2 regions of the Kitasatospora sp. NPDC101235 genome follow, and region 2 is predicted to be linked to the other one. Evidence: predicted binding sites of a transcription regulator. Region 2 holds the regulator's gene; the other holds the start of a gene.
What was found. The regulator HrcA, encoded in region 2, represses chaperone genes, less so after heat shock. The targets are predictions, from matches to a motif close to TTNGCACTCNGNNNNNCNGAGTGCNAA.
Positions count from the first base shown of each region.

Region 1: groES (co-chaperone GroES) is a predicted target of HrcA. The motif match lies at 4,923-4,949, and genes of this name have one in related genera.

Region 1 covers NZ_JBIWNZ010000003.1:153,046-163,364, forward strand. Annotated here, with positions in the region: gene ACIRRH_RS06750 (response regulator transcription factor) at 1-601, opposite strand, end outside; gene ACIRRH_RS06755 (WhiB family transcriptional regulator) at 1,167-1,493, shown strand; gene ACIRRH_RS06760 (LysR family transcriptional regulator) at 1,593-2,591, opposite strand; gene groL (chaperonin GroEL) at 2,726-4,357, opposite strand; gene groES (co-chaperone GroES) at 4,474-4,779, opposite strand; gene ACIRRH_RS06775 (hypothetical protein) at 5,032-5,367, shown strand; gene ACIRRH_RS06780 (SAM-dependent methyltransferase) at 5,480-6,676, shown strand; gene ACIRRH_RS06785 (polysaccharide deacetylase family protein) at 6,652-7,560, opposite strand; gene ACIRRH_RS06790 (hypothetical protein) at 7,652-7,912, opposite strand; gene tsaD (tRNA (adenosine(37)-N6)-threonylcarbamoyltransferase complex transferase subunit TsaD) at 7,909-9,015, opposite strand; gene rimI (ribosomal protein S18-alanine N-acetyltransferase) at 9,008-9,496, opposite strand; gene tsaB (tRNA (adenosine(37)-N6)-threonylcarbamoyltransferase complex dimerization subunit type 1 TsaB) at 9,520-10,194, opposite strand.
Region 2 covers NZ_JBIWNZ010000001.1:138,499-148,817, forward strand. Annotated here, with positions in the region: gene ACIRRH_RS00640 (DUF3097 domain-containing protein) at 1-283, opposite strand, end outside; gene ACIRRH_RS00645 (hypothetical protein) at 324-935, shown strand; gene ACIRRH_RS00650 (hypothetical protein) at 1,068-1,730, shown strand; gene ACIRRH_RS00655 (hypothetical protein) at 1,744-2,328, opposite strand; gene htpX (zinc metalloprotease HtpX) at 2,351-3,271, opposite strand; gene hrcA (heat-inducible transcriptional repressor HrcA) at 3,560-4,594, shown strand; gene dnaJ (molecular chaperone DnaJ) at 4,670-5,812, shown strand; gene ACIRRH_RS00675 (16S rRNA (uracil(1498)-N(3))-methyltransferase) at 5,891-6,640, shown strand; gene ACIRRH_RS00680 (PDZ domain-containing protein) at 6,737-10,000, shown strand; gene ACIRRH_RS00685 (RDD family protein) at 10,146-10,319, shown strand, end outside.

The DNA of each region.
Region 1 (10,319 bases), on a different contig from region 2:
GGCCCCAGCGGAAGCCCAGCGCCACCGCGTGCGCCCGGTCGGAGGCCCCGAGCTTCTTGAACAGCCGTCGGGCGTGGGTCTTGACGGTGTCCTCGGAGAGGAACAGCTCGCGGCCGATCTCGGCGTTGCTGCGGCCGTGGCTCATGCCCTCCAGCACCTGGATCTCACGCGCCGTCAGGGTCGGCGCCGCCCCCATGTCGGGGCTGCGCAGCCGGCGCGGGGCGAGCCGCCAGGTCGGGTCGGCGAGGGCCTGGGTGACGGTGGCCCGCAGCTCGGCGCGCGAGGCGTCCTTGTGCAGGTACCCGCGGGCGCCCGCGGCCACCGCGAGCGCGACACCGTCGAGGTCCTCGGCGACGGTGAGCATGATGATCCGCGCGCCCGGGTCGGCGGACAGCAGTCGCCGGACCGTCTCGACCCCGCCGAGGCCGGGCATCCGGACGTCCATCAGAACGAGATCGGAGCGGTCGGCCACCCAGCGGCGGAGGACCTCCTCCCCGTTCGTCGCGGTGGTGACCCGGTCCACACCGGGTACGGTCGCGACCGCGCGGCGAAGCGCCTCGCGGGCGAGCGGGGAATCGTCGCAAACGAGAACGGAAGTCATGACCGTCGTCCTCCGCAGCTGATCCGCGTCACGTTGAGCCTCCTGGCTGGTACGAACCTCTCCGACACGGCCGATCGGCGACAGACTCCGTGCCGATCGCCCCAACCTGCCCGCGATCGTTCCGACGTCCGGCGCCCGCTGACCGCCTCCGCACTTCCAACGACCGTCACTCGAATGAGTTACGGCCTTCGGGGCCACCTCCACCACTGTACGTGGCCAACCCATTACCGATCAGCTGCATCGCGGTGCACACGCCGCACTTTTCCGCAGCTCGCGCGCGGTCGGCGTGCGACCCGCACACCGATTCGGCACGTCGCGCGCCCGTCGGCCACCCGATTGCCACGCCCGCGCCCGGCGGAGCAGTTGCCCACTATGCCCGCTTTTATAGCTTTCGTATGGTCATTGACTGTTGTGCCAGTGTGTGGGTGACTTGTCCATGGAGTTGCCTTAAGTCATATTTCCAGGTGTCCATACCAGCGCATCGAAGCCCCGCCGCACCGCTCGGCAGCCAGCCTCCCGCCGAACGCCCGGCCGGACGGCCGACAGCCTCTGAAGGGAATGAGCCATGGCAGATTTCTCCCGCCTCCCCGGTCCCAACGCGGACCTCTGGGACTGGCAGCTCTCCGCAGCCTGCCGTGGCGTGGACAGCTCGCTCTTCTTCCACCCCGAGGGCGAGCGCGGGGCCGCACGCAGTTCGCGCGAGGCCAGTGCCAAGGAGGTCTGCATGCGCTGTCCGGTGATCGCCGAGTGCGCGGCGCACGCGCTGGCGGTCCGTGAGCCGTACGGCGTCTGGGGCGGGATGACCGAGGACGAGCGCGAAGAGATGCTGGGGCGCTCGCGGCACCGGCTGGTCGAGGTCCCCCTGGCCCCGCCGGCGGTCGCCCAGCGTTAGACCCGTCTCCACGAGCGTCGTGAAGAAACGTTTCTTCGTGACGCCTCAGCCTGTCGGCTCACCGTACGTGCAGGGCCGCGGCAGCCCCGTCACCCACCGTCAGCGATCGGCGGCCGCCCCCGCCAGCCGCTCCAGCATCAGCGCCACGGCCGGCACCTCGGCCAGGTCCGGCAGGGTCAGCGCGACCACCTGGCGCACCGCGGGTGCCCCGGAGGCCGTCCGCACCGGCACCGTCGACACGCCGTCAGGGCGCACCGACTGAAGTGCCAGCCGAGGCAGTACCGCCACCCCGAGCCCGGCCGCCACCAGGCCGACCACCGCCGGGTAGTCGTCCGTCGCGAAGTCGATCCGGGGCTCGAAGCCCGCACCGGCGCACAGCTCCACCAGGTGCCCCCGGCACTGCGGGCAGCCGGCGATCCACTGCTCCCCCGCCAGCTCGGCCAGCTCCACCGCCCCGCCCCGCCCCGCCAGCGGATGAGCGGCGGGCAGCAGGCCCACCAGCGGGTCGTCCAGCAGCGGGGTGGCCACCAGATCGGACCAGTCGGTCCCCGCGGTCAGCTGCTGCGCCTCCAGGTTGGCCTCGGCCCGGGCCTCGCGCGGCGTACCGTGCGCGGGCGCCGGGAGCGCGACGGCGCCGTCGGACTGCGGGTAGCGGAAGGCCAGCGCGATCTCGCACTCGCCGCCGCGCAGCATCGCCAGCGACTCCGGCGGCTCCGCCTCGACCAGCGACACGCGCACCCCCGGATGGCCGTCCCGCAGGCGGGCGACCGCGGGCGGCACCAGGGTGGAGCTCGCGGTCGGGAAGGAGACCAGCCGCACCCGTCCGGCCCGCAGCCCGGCGATCGCGGCCACCTCCTCCTCGGCGGCGCAGAGCCCGGCCAGGATTCCGGTGGCATGCTTGAGCAGGACCCGACCGGCCTCGCTGAGCTGCATCCCGCGGCCCGAGCGGACCACCAGCGGGGTGTCCACCGACTTCTCCAGGGCCTTCATCTGCTGGCTGATGGCGGGCTGCGTACACCCCAGCTCGCGGGCGGCGGCGGAGAAGGAGCCGGTGCGTGCGACGGCACGCAGGACGCGCAGGTGGCGGGCCTCGATCATGCCTTAGTTATAAGGCAATCTTTGCGTTCTGCAAAATTCCGCTGATAGTTGAAAGGTCAAGGGCGGACGGCCGGAGGCCCGGCCCGCCTCCCCTCGCGGGGCGCGGACCGGGCCTCCGGTCAGTGGTTCGGGCCTCAGTGCGAGTGGCCGTGGCCGTGCGAGTGGCCGTGACCGTTGTCGGCCTCCTCCTCCTTCTTCTCCACCACGAGGGTCTCGGTGGTGAGGAGCAGGGAGGCGATCGAGGCGGCGTTCTCCAGGGCGGAGCGGGTGACCTTGACCGGGTCGATGACGCCGGCCTTCACCAGGTCGCCGTACTCGCCGGTGGCGGCGTTGTAGCCCTGGCCGATCTCCAGCTCGGAGACCTTGGAGGTGATGACGTAGCCCTCCAGGCCGGCGTTCTGGGCGATCCAGCGCAGCGGCTCGTGCAGCGCCTTGCGGACCACGGCGACACCGGTGGCCTCGTCACCCGACAGGCCCAGGCCGTCGTTCAGCACCTTGGCGGCGTGGACCAGGGAGGCGCCACCGCCGGCGACGATGCCCTCCTCGACCGCGGCGCGGGTCGCCGAGATGGCGTCCTCCAGGCGGTGCTTGCGCTCCTTCAGCTCCACCTCGGTGGCGGCGCCGACCTTGATGACGCAGACGCCGCCGGCCAGCTTGGCCAGGCGCTCCTGCAGCTTCTCGCGGTCCCAGTCGGAGTCGGTCGCGGCGATCTCGCCCTTGATCTGGGCGACGCGGCCGGCCACGGCCTCGGCGTCACCGGCACCGTCGACGACCGTGGTCTCGTCCTTGGTGATGGTCACGCGGCGGGCGGTGCCCAGCACGTCCAGGCCGACCTGGTCGAGCTTGAGGCCGACCTCCTCGGAGATGACCTGGCCACCGGTCAGGACGGCCAGGTCGCCGAGGATCGCCTTGCGGCGGTCACCGAAGCCCGGGGCCTTGACGGCGACGGCGTTGAAGGTGCCACGGATCTTGTTCACGACCAGGGTCGACAGCGCCTCGCCGTCGACGTCCTCGGCGATGATCAGCAGCGGCTTGGAGGCACCGCCCTGGAGGATCTTCTCCAGCAGCGGCAGCAGCTCCTGGATGGAGGAGATCTTGCCCTGGTTGATCAGGATGTACGGGTCCTCCAGGACCGCCTCCTGCCGCTCCGCGTCGGTGACGAAGTACGGCGACAGGTAGCCCTTGTCGAACTGCATGCCCTCGGTGAAGTCCAGCTCCACGCCGAAGGTGTTCGACTCCTCGACGGTGATGACACCGTCCTTGCCGACCTTGTCGATCGCCTCGGCGATCAGCTCGCCGACCTGGGTGTCCTGGGCGGAGAGGGAGGCGACGGCGGCGACGTCGTCCTTGCCCTCGATCTCGCGGGCGACGGAGAGCAGGTGCTCGGAGACGGCGGCGACGGCCTTGTCGATGCCCTTCTTCAGGGCGGCCGGGCCGGCACCGGCGGCGACGTTGCGCAGACCCTCGTTGACCAGGGCCTGGGCCAGCACGGTGGCGGTGGTGGTGCCGTCACCCGCGACGTCGTTGGTCTTGGTGGCGACCTCCTTGACGAGCTGCGCGCCAAGGTTCTCGTACGGGTCGTCCAGCTCGACCTCGCGGGCGATGGTGACACCGTCGTTGGTGATGGTCGGGGCACCGAACTTCTTGTCGATGACGACGTTGCGGCCCTTGGGGCCGATGGTCACCTTGACGGTGTCGGCCAGCTTGTTGACACCGCGCTCCAGCGAGCGGCGGGCGTCCTCGTCGAACTGCAGGATCTTCGCCATGTTCCCTATTCCCTCGGGGCTGCGGCCGGCCCACCGGCCGCCGAACTACGTGAACCAACAACCACGCCCCGGGCCACTGTCACTGAGGACACGGATCCGGGGCGGGTCGGGACGTCTTACTTCTCGATGATCGCGAGAACGTCGCGGGCGGAGAGCACCAGGTACTCCTCGCCCTGGTACTTCACCTCGGTGCCGCCGTACTTCGAGTACAGGACGATGTCACCCACGGCGACGTCGAGCGGCAGACGCTGGCCGTCCTCGAAGCGGCCCGGGCCGACGGCCAGGACGACGCCCTCCTGGGGCTTCTCCTTGGCGGTGTCCGGGATAACCAGGCCGGAGGCCGTGGTGGTCTCGGCGTCGAGCGGCTGGACCACGATGCGGTCCTCGAGCGGCTTGATGGCAACCTTGCTGCTGGTGGTCACGTCCGAGCTCCCCTTCGGAGATTACGGGAGTTTTCTAACGGGTAGGTGGCGAACCTGCGGGCCTGCCGTCGCGGGGGTCAGACACGCGTCTTCGCGTTAGCACTCCCCCAGTGGGGAGTGCCAAGGACGACCATAGGGCCGTGTTAGCACTCAGTCAACCAGAGTGCCAACGACGCGCCCTGAGGACCCCTGGTTCGCGGATGAGTAGTCGTACTCATGTGCGGCGCCGGGCCCGACGGCCAGACTCCTGCCATGACCTCGATCCCGATGCGTGTCGGCCCGACCCGGCCCAAGGACGCGGCTCTCGCCCTGCTGGCACTGCCCCTGCTGGGAGGCGTACTGCCGTTCGTCGTCTTCTTCCTCGTCGCCTGCCTCGGCAGCGGCCCCGGCCACGGGGACGACGGGGACGGGCTCATGTGGGCCTTCCTGGGCATCGGGATGCTGGCCGCCCCGGTCGTCGCCCTGGCCGTGGGCCTCGTGGTCGCCTTCCGCACCCGGCGGTCCGGCTACCGGTTCCTCCCGGTCACCGCCGCGCTCTCGCCGTTCCTGCTGCCGGTGGTCTTCTCCTCGGGCGTCCTGTGGCGGTGACGACGTCCGGCCCGCCGAAGCCGGCCGGCGTGAAGGACGCGCTGCTCGCCCCGCTCCCGCCGGTCGCCGTCACACTGGGCGCCCTCCTCGCCTGACCGGCGAGAATGGCCCCGTGGACATCGAGAACCTCCAGCCGCTGCTGACGCCCGAGGGCCAGGCCCTGCTCGCCGAGTTGCGCGAGTTCACCCCCGAGGAGGAGCTGGCGCTGGCGACCCGCTTGCGGCGGGAGCACCCGGCGGAGCTGGTGTCGGCGGCGTTCGGGCAGGCGCGGCTGCGGCAGCGGGCCCGGGCGAAGTTCGGGGCGGACGCCGACCTGATGTACTTCACGCCCAACGGGGTCGAGCAGTCCACCCGGCGCAGCGTGGCCGAGTGGCGCGCGCAGCGGTTCGCCGCGTTGGGCGTACGACGGCTGGCGGACCTGTGCTGCGGCATCGGCGGGGACGTGCTGGCGCTGGCCCGGGCGGGCATCGAGGTGCTGGCCGTGGACAAGGACCCGGCGGCCTGCGCCGCCACCGCGGCCAACGCCGCCGCGCTGGGCCTGGCCGGACTGGTTGAGGTGCGCTGCGCGGACGTCGCCGAGGTGGACGTCACCGGTTACGACGCGGTGTTCACCGACCCGGCCCGGCGCACCTCGCGCGGCCGGGTGTTCGACCCGGAGGCGTACGCCCCGCCGCTCTCCTGGGCGATCGAGGCCGGCCGGAGGACCCCGATCGGCGCGCTGAAGGTCGCGCCGGGCATCCCGCACGAGGCGGTGCCGCAGGACGCCGAGGCCGAGTGGGTCTCCGACCACGGCGACGTCAAGGAGGCGGTGCTCTGGTTCGGCACCGGGGCCGCGAGCCCGCACCGCGCCACCCTGCTGCCGCAGGGCGCCAGCCTGACCGGCGGCGACCTGCCCGACCCGCCGGCCGGCCCGGTCGGGCGCTACCTGTACGAGCCGGACGGCGCGGTGATCCGGGCGCACCTGGTGGCCGAGGTGGCCGGGCAGGTGCGCGGTCGGCTGATCGACCCGAAGATCGCCTACCTGACCTCGGACGAGCTGGTCGCCACCCCGTACGCGCACGCCTTCGAGCTCACCGACGTGCTGCCGTTCAACATCAAGAAGCTGAAGGCGCTGCTGCGCGAGCGCGGGGTCGGCACGGTGGTGATCAAGAAGCGCGGGATGGCGATCACCCCGGAGGAGCTGCGCCGTCAGCTCAAGCCCTCCGGGCCGAACACCGTCACGGTGATCCTCAGCCGCACCGACCACGGGCCGCTGATGATGCTGGGGCAGCCCGTACGGGCCGCTCAGGACGCGGGCGCCTGGATGTAGTCCTCCAGCCTGGCCACCGAGAAGCCCTGCTCCTGGATCCGGGCGAGCAGGTCGCCGAACATCTGGGTCATCGTGGCGCCCTTGAGCTCCTTGGGGCCGCGGAAGTGCGCCAGGATGATGTCGCCGGGCTTCAGCTTCTTGTCGCCGGCCTGGTACTGCATGTCGTGGATCTGCATCGACTCGCGCCACAGCACTATGGCGCGCGGGCCGCACTCCTGGACCGAGGTGTTGAGCGTCGGGGTGTTGGCGCCGTCGCCGAACGGCGGGCGGAACAGCAGCGGGGCGGTGCCGTACTGCTGGGTGAGCGCGGACTGGTCGTCGCAGATCTCGGCCTTCTGCTTCTCCGGCGCGAGCTTGCTCATCACCGGGTGGGTGACGGTGTGGTTCTGGATGTGGTTGCCCAGCGCCTGGAGCGGCTTGAAGTAGCCGTAGTCGTTCTTGACTATGTCCTTGGTCAGGAACATCGAGATCGGCACCTTGAGGTCGGTGAGCATCTCGACGAACTTCGGGTCCTTCTCGGCGCCGTCGTCGATGGTGATGAAGACGACCTTGTCGCTCGTCTTCACGTCGCTGAACACCGGCACGGCACCGGTGCGTTCGAGCTTGACGGGCTTGTCGGCGGGCGGCGCGGGGGCCGGGGCGAGCGGCTTGAGGTTCCACTTCGCCCAGGCCGCGGCGTCGCCCCCGGCCGGGGCGGTGCCGGGTGTGGTGGCCGCGGCGGCCGGCGCGGCGCCGGCGGACTGGGGTGCGGCCGGGGCTGCCGCGGTCGCGGCCGGGGCGGCGCTGCCGCCGCCCCCCTTTTCCCCGCACCCGGTGGCGAGGGCCAGCAGAGCCAGTGCCCCCGCCGCGTACGTCCTGGTCCTGCTCCGCCCGTCCCTGCTCACCGCACCGCGCTCCCGGTTCCCGTCCAGCTGCCTCTCAGCTATGCACGGTAGCGGCCGGGGCGGCGGTTCCCCGTATCATCCGCTTTTCGGATTACTCGATGTGCTCACTGATGAAGGACCAGCGGTGCACCGGGCGGCCGAGCAGTTCGGCCGGCGGGTCGGCGACGGGCGCGGGCTCGCCGCTCCACCAGGTGATCAGCAGCACGCGCTCCCCGGGGGCGGAGAGCAGCTCGGCGCGCTCCAGGCCGGCCGCGCCACGGACTGCCGGCAGCGCGAACTCCCGCACCCAGGCAGCGAGTTCAGCCCCTCGGCCGGTCGCCGCCCGGGCCTCCCACATCGCCGCGACGGTCATGCCGCGCCGCCGCCGAGGGCGTCGTAGGCCTGGCCGTGGAAGTCGCCGTGCCCGATGTCCGCAGCCGGCACGTGGACGTCGGTGACCGGCATCGAGGAGTCCGCCGACAGGTCGAAGGCGGAGGGCGCGCGGTCGCGCCACACCATCTCGGCGCCCAGCGCCGCCACCATCGCGCCGTTGTCGGTGCACAGGCCCGGCCGGGGCACCCGCAGCCGGATGCCGGCCCGGTCGCAGCGCTGCTGGGCCATCTCGCGCAGCCGCGAGTTGGCCGCCACGCCGCCGCCGATCATCAGATGGTCGACGCCGTTGTCCTTGCACGCCTTGACGGCCTTGCGGGTGAGCACGTCGGTGACCGCCTCCTGGAAGGACGCCGCCACGTCGGCGATCGGCACCTCCTCGCCGGCCCGGCGCTTGGCCTCCACCCAGCGGGCCACGGCGGTCTTGAGACCGGAGAAGGAGAAGTCGTACTCGGGGTCGTTCCTGCCGCTCAGGCCGCGGGGGAAGGCGATCGCCCCGGGGTCGCCCTCGCGGGCCGTGCGGTCGACGATCGGGCCGCCGGGGAAGCCGAGGCCGAGCACCCGGGCGACCTTGTCGAAGGCCTCTCCGGCCGCGTCGTCGATGGTCGCGCCGAGCGGGCGGACGTCGCTGGTGATGTCCTCGCTGAGCAGCAGCGAGGAGTGCCCGCCGGAGACCAGCAGGGCCATCGTCGGCGAGGGCAGCCGGCCGTGCTCCAGTTGGTCGACGCAGATGTGCGAGGCGAGGTGGTTGACCCCGTACAGCGGCTTGTCCAGCGCCCAGGCGTACGCCTTCGCGGCACTGACGCCGACCAGCAGCGCACCGGCCAGGCCGGGGCCGGCGGTGACGGCGATGCCGTCCAGGTCGCTCGCCTTGATCCCGGCGGTGTCCAGGGCGCGCTGGATGGTCGGGATCATCGCCTCCAGGTGCGCGCGGCTGGCGATCTCCGGGACGACGCCGCCGAAGCGGGCGTGGTCGTTGACGCTGGAGGCGACCGCGTCGGCCAGCAGCGTGGTGCCGCGCACGATGCCGACGCCGGTCTCGTCGCAGGAGGTCTCGATGCCGAGGACGAGCGGTTCGTCAGCCATGGCGGGTGTCCTCAATGTCCTTCGGGTCAGTGCTGTCAGTGCTCGGGTGGTCGAGGCGCATCACCAGCGCGTCGACGTTGGCCGGCTGGTAGTAGCCGCGCCGGATGCCCACCGGTTCGAAGCCGTGGCGCTCGTACAGCCGCTGGGCGCGCGGGTTGTCCACCCGCACCTCCAGCAGCAGCTCGGCGCACTCGCGCCGGGCGGCCTCCCGGATCAGGTCGGTGAGCAGCGCCGCGCCGAGGCCGGCGCCCTGGCGGCGCTCGTCGACGGCGATGGTCTGGACGTCGCCCTCGCCGGCGATCGCCATCAGCCCGGCGTAGCCGACGATCGTGCCGTCCGGGGCGGCCGCGACGGTGTAGTGGCGGGTGCCGCCGGGGTGGGATTCGGCCAGCTCGGACCAGAACATCCCGGCGGACCAAGCGTCCTCGGGGAAGAGCCGCAGCTCCAGATCCAGCACCGGCGCGATGTCCCACCAGCGCATCGGGCGCAGGGTGGTGCCGTGGTTCACGCCGGAAGCACCGCCTTGCCCCCTAGAACGGTCTTGTAGGCGGCGGGGACCTGGGCGTCCGGGCGGCGCAGGTACAGCGGGTGGTTCGCCAGCAGCTCGCGCCCGGCGGCCAGCTCGGCGGCGGCGAAGCCGGCCAGGGCGCCGGCCGAGACGTGCTCGGGGCCGTGCGCGCCCGGGAAGGCGTCGGGGTAGAGCAGCGCGCCTGCGCCGACGGAGCGTTCCTGCGGGGTCAGCTCGGCCGGGCGGTCCACGCCGGGGCCCTCGGTGCGGCGGCCGTCGGCGTCGTACGAGGCCCAGTAGACCTCCTTGCGGCGCGCGTCGGTGGCGACCGTGAACGGCTGCCCGGCCAGGCCCTCGGCGCGGGCCTGGAAGGCGATCGCGTCCAGGGTGCAGACGCCGTGCACCGGCAGCCCGAGCGCGTGGCCGAGCGCGGCGGCGGTCACCAGGCCGACCCGCAGGCCGGTGTACGGGCCGGGGCCGACGCCGACCGCGATGCCGGTCAGCTGGTGCTTGTCCACCCCGGCGGCCCGCAGCACCCGGTCGATCGCGGGCAGCAGCAGTTCGCCGTGGCGCCTGGCGTCGACCTGGTGGGTCTCGGCGAGAACGGCCGTGCCGTCGTGGACGGCGGCGGTGACGGCGGGGGTAGCGGTGTCGAACGCGAGCAGCAGCACGGGGTCAAGGTTAGACCGACGTTGGGCCGACCGGCCGATCGGCAAGGCGTACGACCCGGGAACACAGATCCGAGGCGCTGCGACCCGCGAGGATGAACCTGGCACGATGGGGCCGTACGTAAAGG
Region 2 (10,319 bases):
CCGGGGTGCGCGGCGCCGCCGGGCCGGTGGGGCGGACCAGGGTCACGACCCTGCCCTCCAGCAGGAAGCCGCGCGGCACCAGCGGGAACACCCGGTGCTTGCCGAACCGGTCCTCCAGGGTGACGGTGAAGCCCTCGGCGGTCCTCTCGCAGCGCACCACCGCCCCGCAGAAGCCGGTCGCCGCCTCCTCGACCACCAGGTCCCGCTCGGCGGGCACCTCCGGGGCGGGCTGTTGCTTCTTCCACGGCGGGGTCAGGTCGGGTCCGTACTGGCGGCTGCGCATACGGGTGATCATAGGGATCGGGCACTGGCATGATCACCGCATGCACCGCTTCCACTCCCGCGCCGTCCGGGCCGGGACCTTCCTGTTCCTCGTGCTCTCCGGGGCGGCCTTCGGCCTCGCGAAGGATTGTTGGCCGCAGTACACCGGCGCCGCCGTGGCCGCCCTCGGGGCCGCCTTCGTGCTGTACGTCGTGTCGGAACTGGCGAGTACCGGGGGCGCCGGGGCGGCCGGTGCGGCGGAAGCCACCGCACCGGCCGAGGCCGTCGGTGGTGGGGTGCCGGAGCGGGACGAACCGGGGGACGACCAGGACCTGGAGCTGTGCGACGTCTGCGGCCGGACGGAGCCCAGGACGGCGGACCGCGGGGGTCTGGAGCTGCCCGAGGGGTGGCTGGCCCTGGAGATCGACCGCCGGTCCGCCGAGGTGCTCTACCGCACGTACTGCTCCGAGGAGCACATGCGCCTGGACCTCGCGGGCCCGCTTCCCGCCCCGGAACCTTTCCGGGGCGGGCCCGGCGACCCCTGGGACGGGGCCCCGCGAACCGTCGGGGACCGGCTCGCCGATCTGGCCTGGACGGTCGGGCTGTGGCTCCTGGGCGGGTTCCTGCTGCTCGGCTCCGTCCTGGCGGTCCGGTTCCTCATCGGACTGCTGTAGCGGACGGCGTGCTGAGGACGTGAGAGCCGGGAGCGCACATGTGGGAGAGTGCGGGCGATCACGAATCCTGGGGGTGGATCAGTGCGCACACGTCACTGCGCGGTGGGTGGGGCCGTTCTGGTGGTTTTCGGCGTGTCGGCGTGCTCCGCCGACTCGCAGGCCCGGCCGGAGAGCGTTGCGAGTTCCAGTCGGGCGCCGCTGCAGGACGGGCTGCGTGCGGGCCTGCTGACCCAGGAGCGGCTTCCCCGGGGGTTCCGGTTGAACACGGTGGAGGTCGACCCGACGTCCACCGCCGCTTCGGCCACGCCCGTCCCCATCGCCTCGCTTCGGTGCGACGAACTCGAGGTCGACTCCTTCACGACGACGCACGCCCCACCCCTGGAGAACGTGGCGGTGGGCCTGGAACGGCCGCCGACCAGCGGCGAGGACGACGGCTGGTTCGGCCGGGAGTCGCTCGACCGCTACGCGCCCGGCCGAGCGGCCGAGGTCATGGACGCCATCCGCGGCGCCGCGAAGCGCTGCGCCTCCTTCACCACCACACTCACGGACGGCACGAAGATCCGGGAGACCGCGGCCGTCACGCCGGCCGGGGTGCCGGCTGACGAGAGCCTCCTGATCCACTTCACCTCGACCTTCCCCGGGGGCTCGAAACCGTTCGAGAAGGTCACCGGTTTCGTCCGCCAGGGCGACGTGATCCTCGTCGTGCAGCACTCCTCCGGCCGGAAGCCGTCCACGGACACCCAAGAGGTCCTCGCCGCCGCCGTGAAGGCGTACCGCTCGACCACCGGCGGCTGACACCCGCGCACCGTCACAGACCCGGCGCACCCCAGACCGGGAACCAGCGGCTCAGGTCCTTCTCCAGCCGCAGATCGTTCCCCAGCATCGCGTTGACCTGCAGCTCCAGCGGGCTGTTGCGCTTCTCCCCGCCGCCCGGCATCGGGGCGAAGGGGTAGAAGGTGCCCCGCTTGTAGAGGTAGACCAGGGCCAGCGACCGCCCCTGCGGGTCGCGGAAGGCGACGAGCGAGCAGAGCAGCTGCGGCCCGAAGCCGTTCGCCTCCAGCTCGCTGTTGACCGCGTGCAGGTCGTTCACCAGCTCCGGCAGCTCCTCGGGCCGGTGCCGGGCGAGCAGCCAGGAGTAGCCGTAGCCGTCCCTGGAGGCCTCCACCGGGACGCCGCCGCGCTCGGTGTCGGCGTCCAGCAGCGCCCGGACCTGCTGCTCGACCTGGACGAAGGCCGCGCCCTCGACGGCGGCGAAGCAGACCGAGCCGAGCCCGGTGGGGGTGAACCCGGCCCCGGCCTCCAGGGTGAGCGCGGCGGACGGCACGCCGAACAGCTGGTCGAGGTCGGGCTTGACGGGCTTGGTGCGGCCGAACAGGGCGTCCAGGATTCCCACGGCGGTCCTTTCACATCGGGGGTCAGTGGCCGAGCTGCTCGGAGATCCTCGCCAGCTGCGCCAGCCGCTTCTCCAGCGTCGGGTGGGTGGAGAACAGCTGCGAGGCGGTCTCCCGGGCGCTCAGCGCAGGGGCGAAGTAGAAGGCGTTGTACGGCTGCGACTTGCGCAGGTCCTCGGTGGGGATGGCCGCGATCTGCCCGGTCACCTTGGTGAGGGCCGCGGCCAGTGCGCTGGGCCGGCCGGTGAGCTGGGCGGCGGCGCGGTCGGCGGCCAGCTCGCGGTAGCGGGACAGCAGCCGGGTGAGCAGGAAGCTGATCGCGTAGACGACCATCGACACCAGCGGGATGATCAGGGCCACGATGGCCGCGTTCTGGTCGTTGTTGTTGCGCCCGCCGCCCATGAACCCGCCGTACATCGCGATCCGGGTCATCGCCCCGGCGAGGACGCCGAGGAAGCCGGCGATCGTCATCACCGCGACGTCCCGGTGGGCGACGTGCGACAGCTCGTGCGCGAGGACGCCCTCCAGTTCCTCCGGCTCCAGCCGGCGCAGCAGTCCGGTGGTCACGCAGACCACCGCGTTCTGCGGGTTGCGGCCGGTGGCGAAGGCGTTCGGCATGTCGTTGTCGGCGACCGCCACCCGGGGCTTGGGCATGTCGGCCAGGGCGCAGAGCCGGTCGACGGTGCCGTGCAGCTGGGGGAACTGCTCCGCGGACACCTGGCGGGCGCCCATCGCCCGCTCGGTGATCTTGTCGCTGAACCAGAACTGGGCGACGAACAGCCCGCCGGACAGCAGGACGATCAGTGGCCAGGCGCCGCGCAGAAGCGCGATCAGCAGGCCCGTGAAACCGACGTACAGCAGCCCGATCACGAACATCGTCGCGACCATGCGGCTGGTCAGGCCGCGATCAGGTGCGAAACGGGTGTGCTGGCCCGAGCTCGACATCGCTTGCTCCTCCGTTCGCCGTCGATATCGATGCTGCCACCCGGACGGCCTCCCGGCACCATCCCGGCGCCGGGAGGATCGAACCGTCGGCGCCCCGCGGGCCGTGGGCGGAACTGCGGGGAGGATCACCCCGGTCGGGCCGTTCCTGCCGTAGGACCCGGGCCTTACACTGGCAGGTACGGATTTGGCACTCGCGTGTTCAGAGTGCCAAGGCCGGGGCCTTCCGGAGCGGCCCGCAGCAGCAAGGGACACAGTCGGACAACGTGCGAAGACGGAGGTGCGTGCCCCATGGCCGGTGAGGTCCGCCAGCTGGACGACCGCAAGCTCGCCGTGCTCCGCGCGATCGTGCAGGACTACGTGGGCACCGAGGAGCCGGTCGGTTCCAAGGCCCTGGTGGAGCGGCACAACCTCGGGGTGTCGCCGGCGACCGTCCGCAACGACATGGCGGCGCTGGAGGAGGAGGGCTACATCCACCAGCCGCACACCAGTGCCGGCCGCATCCCGACCGACAAGGGGTACCGCCTCTTCGTCGACAAGCTCGCCGAGATCAAGCCGATGAGCGCCCCCGAGCGCCGGGCCATCCGGCACTTCCTGGACGGCGCGGTCGACCTGGACGACGTGGTCGCCCGCACCGTGCGGCTGCTCGCCCAGCTGACCCGGCAGGTCGCGGTGGTGCAGTACCCCTCGCTGTCGCGCTCCACCGTCCGGCACATCGAGCTGGTGGCGCTGGCCCCGGCCAAGGTGATGCTGGTGCTGATCACCAACACCGGTCGGGTCGAGCAGCGGATGGTCGACTGCCCGGGCGCGGTCGGCGAGACGGTGCTGGCGGACCTGCGGGCCCGGATCAACGCGAGAGCCACCGGCCGGCGCCTCCCGGAGGTCCCCGGACTGCTGGAGGAACTCCCGGCGCACTTCGAGCAGGTCGACCGGCCGACCGTCAGCACGGTCCTGGCGACGCTGTTCGAGACCCTCGCCGAACAGAACGAGGAGCGGATCATGCTGGCCGGCACGGCCAACCTGACCCGCTTCGGGCACGACTTCCCGCTCACCATCCAGCCGGTGCTGGAGGCCCTGGAGGAGCAGGTCGTCCTGCTCCGCCTCCTGGGTGAGACCGCGGACGCCGCGATGACGGTCCGGATCGGGCGGGAGAACACCTACGAGGGGCTGACTTCCACCTCGATCGTCTCGGTCGGCTACGGTTCGGGCGACGAGAGCGTGGCCAAACTGGGTGTGATCGGTCCGACCCGGATGGATTACCCGGGCACAATGGGGGCGGTGCGAGCGGTGGCGCGGTACGTGGGCCAGATCCTGGCCGAGTCCTAGCAAAGGCCGCCGTTAGAAATCTAACGGGGGCGTCCAGTCGCAGCACTACTACAGGCGGAACAAGCGGAGCATTTGGTGGCCACGGACTACTACGCGGTACTCGGCGTCCGACGGGATGCGGGGCAGGACGAGATCAAGAAGGCGTTCCGGCGCCTGGCACGCGAACTGCACCCGGACGTCAACCCGGACCCGAAGACGCAGGAGCGGTTCAAGGAGATCAACGCCGCCTACGAGGTGCTCTCCGACCCGCAGAAGCGTCAGGTCTATGACCTCGGCGGGGACCCGCTGTCCCCGGGCGGCGGCGGCGGTGCGGGCGGCTTCGGCGCCGGCGCGGCGGGCTTCGGCTTCTCCGACATCATGGACGCCTTCTTCGGCGCCGCGGCCGGCCAGCGCGGCCCGCGCTCGCGCACCCGCCGCGGCCAGGACGCCATGATCCGGCTGGAGATCACCCTGGAGGAGGCCGCCTTCGGCACCACCAAGGAGCTCCAGGTCGACACCGCCGTCACCTGCACCACCTGCAGCGGCGAGGGCGCGGCCCCCGGAACCTCGGCGCAGACCTGTGACATGTGCCGCGGCAAGGGCGAGGTCTCCCAGGTCACCCGGTCCTTCCTGGGCCAGGTCATGACCTCCCGCCCCTGCCCGCAGTGCCAGGGCTTCGGCACCGTCGTGCCGACCCCGTGCCCGGAGTGCGCCGGCGACGGCCGCGTGCGGGCCCGCCGCACCCTGACCGTCAAGATCCCGGCCGGTGTCGACAACGGCACCCGGATCCAGCTGGCCGGCGAGGGCGAGGTCGGCCCCGGCGGCGGCCCGGCCGGCGACCTGTACGTCGAGATCGCCGAGACCGCCCACACCATCTTCCAGCGGCGCGGGGACGACCTGCACTGCACCGTCACCATCCCGATGACGGCGGCCGCGCTCGGCACCCAGGTGCCGCTGCAGACCCTGGACGGCCTGGAGGAGGTCGACATCCGGCCCGGCACCCAGTCCGGCCAGTCGATCCCGCTGCACGGCCGGGGCATCACCCACCTGCGCGGTGGCGGCCGGGGCGACCTGATAGTGCATGTCGAGGTGAAGACGCCCGGCAAGCTCGACGCCGAGCAGGAGGAGCTGTTGCGCCGCCTCGCGGTGCTGCGCGGCGAGGAGCGGCCGGCCGGCCAGTTCGCGCCGGGCCAGCAGGGCCTCTTCTCCCGGCTGAAGGACGCCTTTAACGGCCGGTAGCCGTCCGCGGAGGGGTGCCGGGGGAAGGCCCCCGGCACCTCTTCCGTGTTTCCGTCCCACTCCTGGAGGTTCTCCGTCATGACCGCGCCCGTCTTCGTCGTCGAGACCGAGCGGATCGCCGCCGCCGTGCCCGGGGCCGTGGTGCGCCTGGACGGCCCGGAGGGGCGGCACGCGGCCGCGGTGAAGCGGCTGGAGCCGGGCGAGGCGGTGACCCTGGCCGACGGGCTGGGGCTCGGCGTGGACGGCACGGTCGCCGAGGTGCTCGGCAAGGACGCGATCGACGTGACGGTCGCCGCCGTGCGCCGGGAGCCGGAGCCCGCGCCGCGGATCGTGGTGGTCCAGGCGCTGCCCAAGGGCGACCGCGGTGAGCTGGCCGTGGAGACCATGACCGAGGTCGGCGTGGACGTGGTGATCCCGTGGGCCGCCTCGCGCTGCATCACCCAGTGGAAGGGCGAGCGCGGCGCCAAGGCGCTCGCCAAGTGGCGGGCCACGGCCCGGGAGGCGGGCAAGCAGTCCCGCCGGCTGCGCTTCCCCGAGGTCCGCGAGCCGATGACCACCAGGCAGCTGGCACCGGTGCTGGCACAGGCCGCGTTCGCCGCCGTGCTGCACGAGGAGGGCGCCGAGCCGCTGGCGCATGCCGGGCTGCCGGAGCGCGGCGACCTTCTTCTGGTGGTCGGCCCGGAGGGCGGGGTCTCCCCGGAGGAGCTGGCCGCGTTCGCCGAGGCGGGCGCCAAGCCGTACCGGCTGGGCCCCTCGGTGCTGCGCACCTCCACCGCCGGGGTGGCCGCCGGCGCGCTGCTGCTCGGGCGTACCGGCCGCTGGTCGTAACGGCGGCCGGGGCGGCCCCGGCCGCCGTCCGCGGGTGGTGCCGGGAGTCTGGGAAAAACGGCGCGGATCGTACGCGCACCTGCCTAGGCTGGCCGGGTGACGGACTCCCTGAGCACCTCCCCGAGCACCTCGGCGGGCGCCTACCTGCGCCATCCCCACCTGCACGGCGACCTGGTCGCCTTCGTCGCCGAGGACGACCTCTGGCTCGCCCCGCTGGACGGGAGCCGGGCCTGGCGGCTGACGGCGGACCACCTGCCGGTCCACCACCCGAGGTTCTCCCCGGACGGGCGGCACCTCGCCTTCACCTCCACCCGGGACGGCGCCCCCGAGGTCCACGTGGTGCCGGTGGACGGCGGCCCGTCGCGTCGGCTCACCCACTGGGGCAGCAACCGGACCCGGGTGATCGGCTGGACGGCCGACGGCAGCCCGATCGCCGTCACCAGCGCCGGTGAGGCCAGTTCGCGCCGCACCTGGGCGCACGCCGTGCCGCTGGACGGCGGCGAGCCGCAGCGGCTGCCGTACGGGCCGGTCGGCGGGCTCGCCTTCGAGCCGGGCGGGGACCGGGTGCTCCTGAACAGCGTCACCGGCCTCGATCCGGCCTGGTGGAAGCGGTACCGGGGCGGGCGGGCCGGCAAGCTGTGGCTCGGCCGGGACGAGTTCGCCCGCGTCCACGCGGAGCTGGACGGGCAGTTGGACTCGCCACTGTGGGTGGCCGGGGAGGGCGGGCAGGGCGGCAGGATCGCCTTCCTGTCCGATCACGAGGGCGTCGGCGAACTGTGGTCCAGCCGCCCGGACGGCACCGACCTGCGCCGCCACACCGCCGACCCGGACGGCTTCTACGCCCGCAACGCCACCACCGACGGCACCCGGGTGGTCTTCCACCGGGCCGGCGACCTCTGGCTGCTGGACGACCTGGAGGGCGCCGAGCCGCGCCGGCTCGACGTCCGGCCGGCCGGCCCGCGGGCCGGGCGCCGCCCCCGCCCGGTGCCCGCCGCGCACTGGCTGGAGTCCGTCGCCCCCGACCGCACCGGCCGGGGCAGTGCCGTGGTGGTGCGCGGCAGCGTGCACTGGCTGACCCACCGCGAGGGCCCGGCCCGGGTGCTGGACGAGACCCCGGGCGTGCGCGGGCGCCTGGTCCGGGTGGTGCCGGGCGAGGACGGCGCCCAGGGCGTGCTGTGGGTGTCCGACGCCGAGGGCGAGGACGCCCTGGAGTACGCCCCCGACCTGCACGGCGCCGAGCGCCGCCGGCTGGCCGCGGGGCAGCTCGGCCGGGTCAACTCGCTGGCGGTCTCCCCGGACGGCAAGCAGGCCGCGCTCGGCGTGCACGACGGCCGGGTGCTGCTGGTCGCGCTGGCCGACGGCGCCGTGCACGAGCTGGACCGCAGCACCGACGGCGAGCCCGGCGGGCCGGCCTTCAGCCCGGACTCGGCCTGGCTGGCCTGGTCGCGCCCGGTGCGCGGGATGGGCCCGCACTCGCTGCGCCAGATCGTGCTGGCCAACCTGGCCACCCGGACGGTCGGCGAGGTCACCCAGCCGCGCTTCGTGGACACCTCGCCCTCCTTCACCGCGGACGGCCGCTACCTGGCCTTCCTGTCGGTGCGCAACTTCGACCCGGTCTACGACGCGCACGTCTTCGACCTGTCCTTCCCGAACGGCTGCCGCCCCTACCTGGTCACGCTGGCCGCCGACACGCCCTCTCCGTTCGGGCCGCAGCGGGCCGGGCGCCCGCTCGGCGGGGAGGAGGACGAGCCGAAGGCCAGGAAGGCGGACGGCGAGGAGGCATCGGCCGACGCCGCGCCCGTGACCAGGGTGGACCTGGACGGCATCGCCGACCGGATCGTGCCCTTCCCGGTCGAGGGCGGCCGCTTCGAGGAGCTGGCCGCCGCCAAGGACGGCGTGCTCTGGACCAGGGCCCCGCTGATGGGCGAACTCGGTGACGAGGCCGCCTCGTTGGACGACGACCGGCCCCGCCCGGTGCTGGAGCGCTTCGACCTGAGGAAGCGCCGGGTCGAGCAGCTGGTGCACGGCCTGGACGACTTCGCGGTCAGCGCGGACGGCACCCGGGCGGCCGTGCTGGACGAGGGCGAGCTGCGGATCGTCCCGGCCGACCACAAGGGCGGCGACGACGAGGAGACCACCGTCGACCTCGCCCGGCTGCGGGTGACCGTCGACCCGGCCGCCGAGTGGCGGCAGATGTTCGCCGAGAACGGCCGGCTGATGCGGGACAACTTCTGGCGCCCCGACCTCTCCGGCGTCGACTGGGCCGGGGTGCTGGAGCGCTACCGGCCGCTGGTCGAGCGGGTCGGCTCGCACGACGAACTGGTCGACCTGTTCTGGGAGGTGCACGGCGAACTCGGCACCTCGCACGCCTACGTGCTGCCGTACGGCCGGTACACCGAGCCGGCCCGGTGCCAAGGCCTGCTCGGCGCCGACCTGGTCCGGGACGGCGAGCAGTGGCGGATCGCCCGGATCCTGCCCGGGGAGTCCTCCGACCCCAGGGCCCGCTCGCCGCTGGCCGCGCCCGGCGCCGCGATCCGCCCGGGCGACGCGGTGCTCGCCGTCAACGGCCGCCCGGTGGACCCGGTCACCGGCCCGGCCCCGCTGCTGGCCGGCACCGCCGGGCAGCCGGTCGAGCTGACCGTGGCCGGCAAGGACGGCACCGACCGGCGCCACCCGGTGGTCGTCCCGCTCGCCGACGAGGAGGCGCTGCGCTACCACGACTGGGTGGCCGGGCGGCGGGCCGCGGTGCGCGAGCTGTCCGGCGGGCGGCTGGGCTACCTGCACCTGCCCGACATGCAGACGGCCGGCTGGGCCCAGCTGCACCGCGACCTGAGCAGCGAGATGGCCAGGGAGGGCCTGGTCGTCGACGTCCGCGGGAACCGGGGCGGCCACACCTCGCAGCTGGTGATCGAGAAGCTGGCCCGCCGGATCATCGGCTGGGACGTCATCCGGGACACCGACCACCCGGTGCCCTACCCGGCGGACGCCCCGCGCGGCCCGGTGGTCGCGCTCGCCGACGAGTTCACCGGCTCGGACGGCGACGTGGTCAACGCCGCCGTCCAGGCGCTCGGGATCGGCCCGGTGGTCGGCACCCGCACCTGGGGCGGGGTGATCGGCATCGACAGCCGCTACCGGCTGGTCGACGGCACCCTGGTCACCCAGCCCAAGTACGCGTTCTGGGTGGAGAACTACGGCTGGGGCCTGGAGAACCACGGCGTCGACCCGGACGTCGAGGTGCCGTTCGCCCCGCACCACTGGGTGGCCGGCGAGGACCCGCAGCTGGCCGAGGGCGTGCGGCTCGCCCTGGCGAAGCTCGCCGAGACCCCGGCCCGTACGGCGCCGCCGCTGCCCTGGGCGTAGCGGGGCGGCCTGACCTCCGGAGCGGGAAAACCGGAGCAGGGCGTCCGGAGCAGGAAGTCGGCCCGTCCGACCTCCTGCTCCGGAGCGCGGGGGCGTGGGTAGGATGCGGGGCTGTTTCTTGATCCACAGCTCACGGGGGAACCAGATGGCGCAGGGCTACCCGCCGCCGCAGTACGGCCAGAATCCTTACGCACAGCAGCCGCAGCCGCCGGCACAGCCGTACCCGCAGGCGCAGCAGCCGTACCCGCCGGCACAGCCGTACCCGCTGCAGGGGTACGCACCGCAGGGGTACGCGCAGCCGCAGGCACCCGCACCGCAG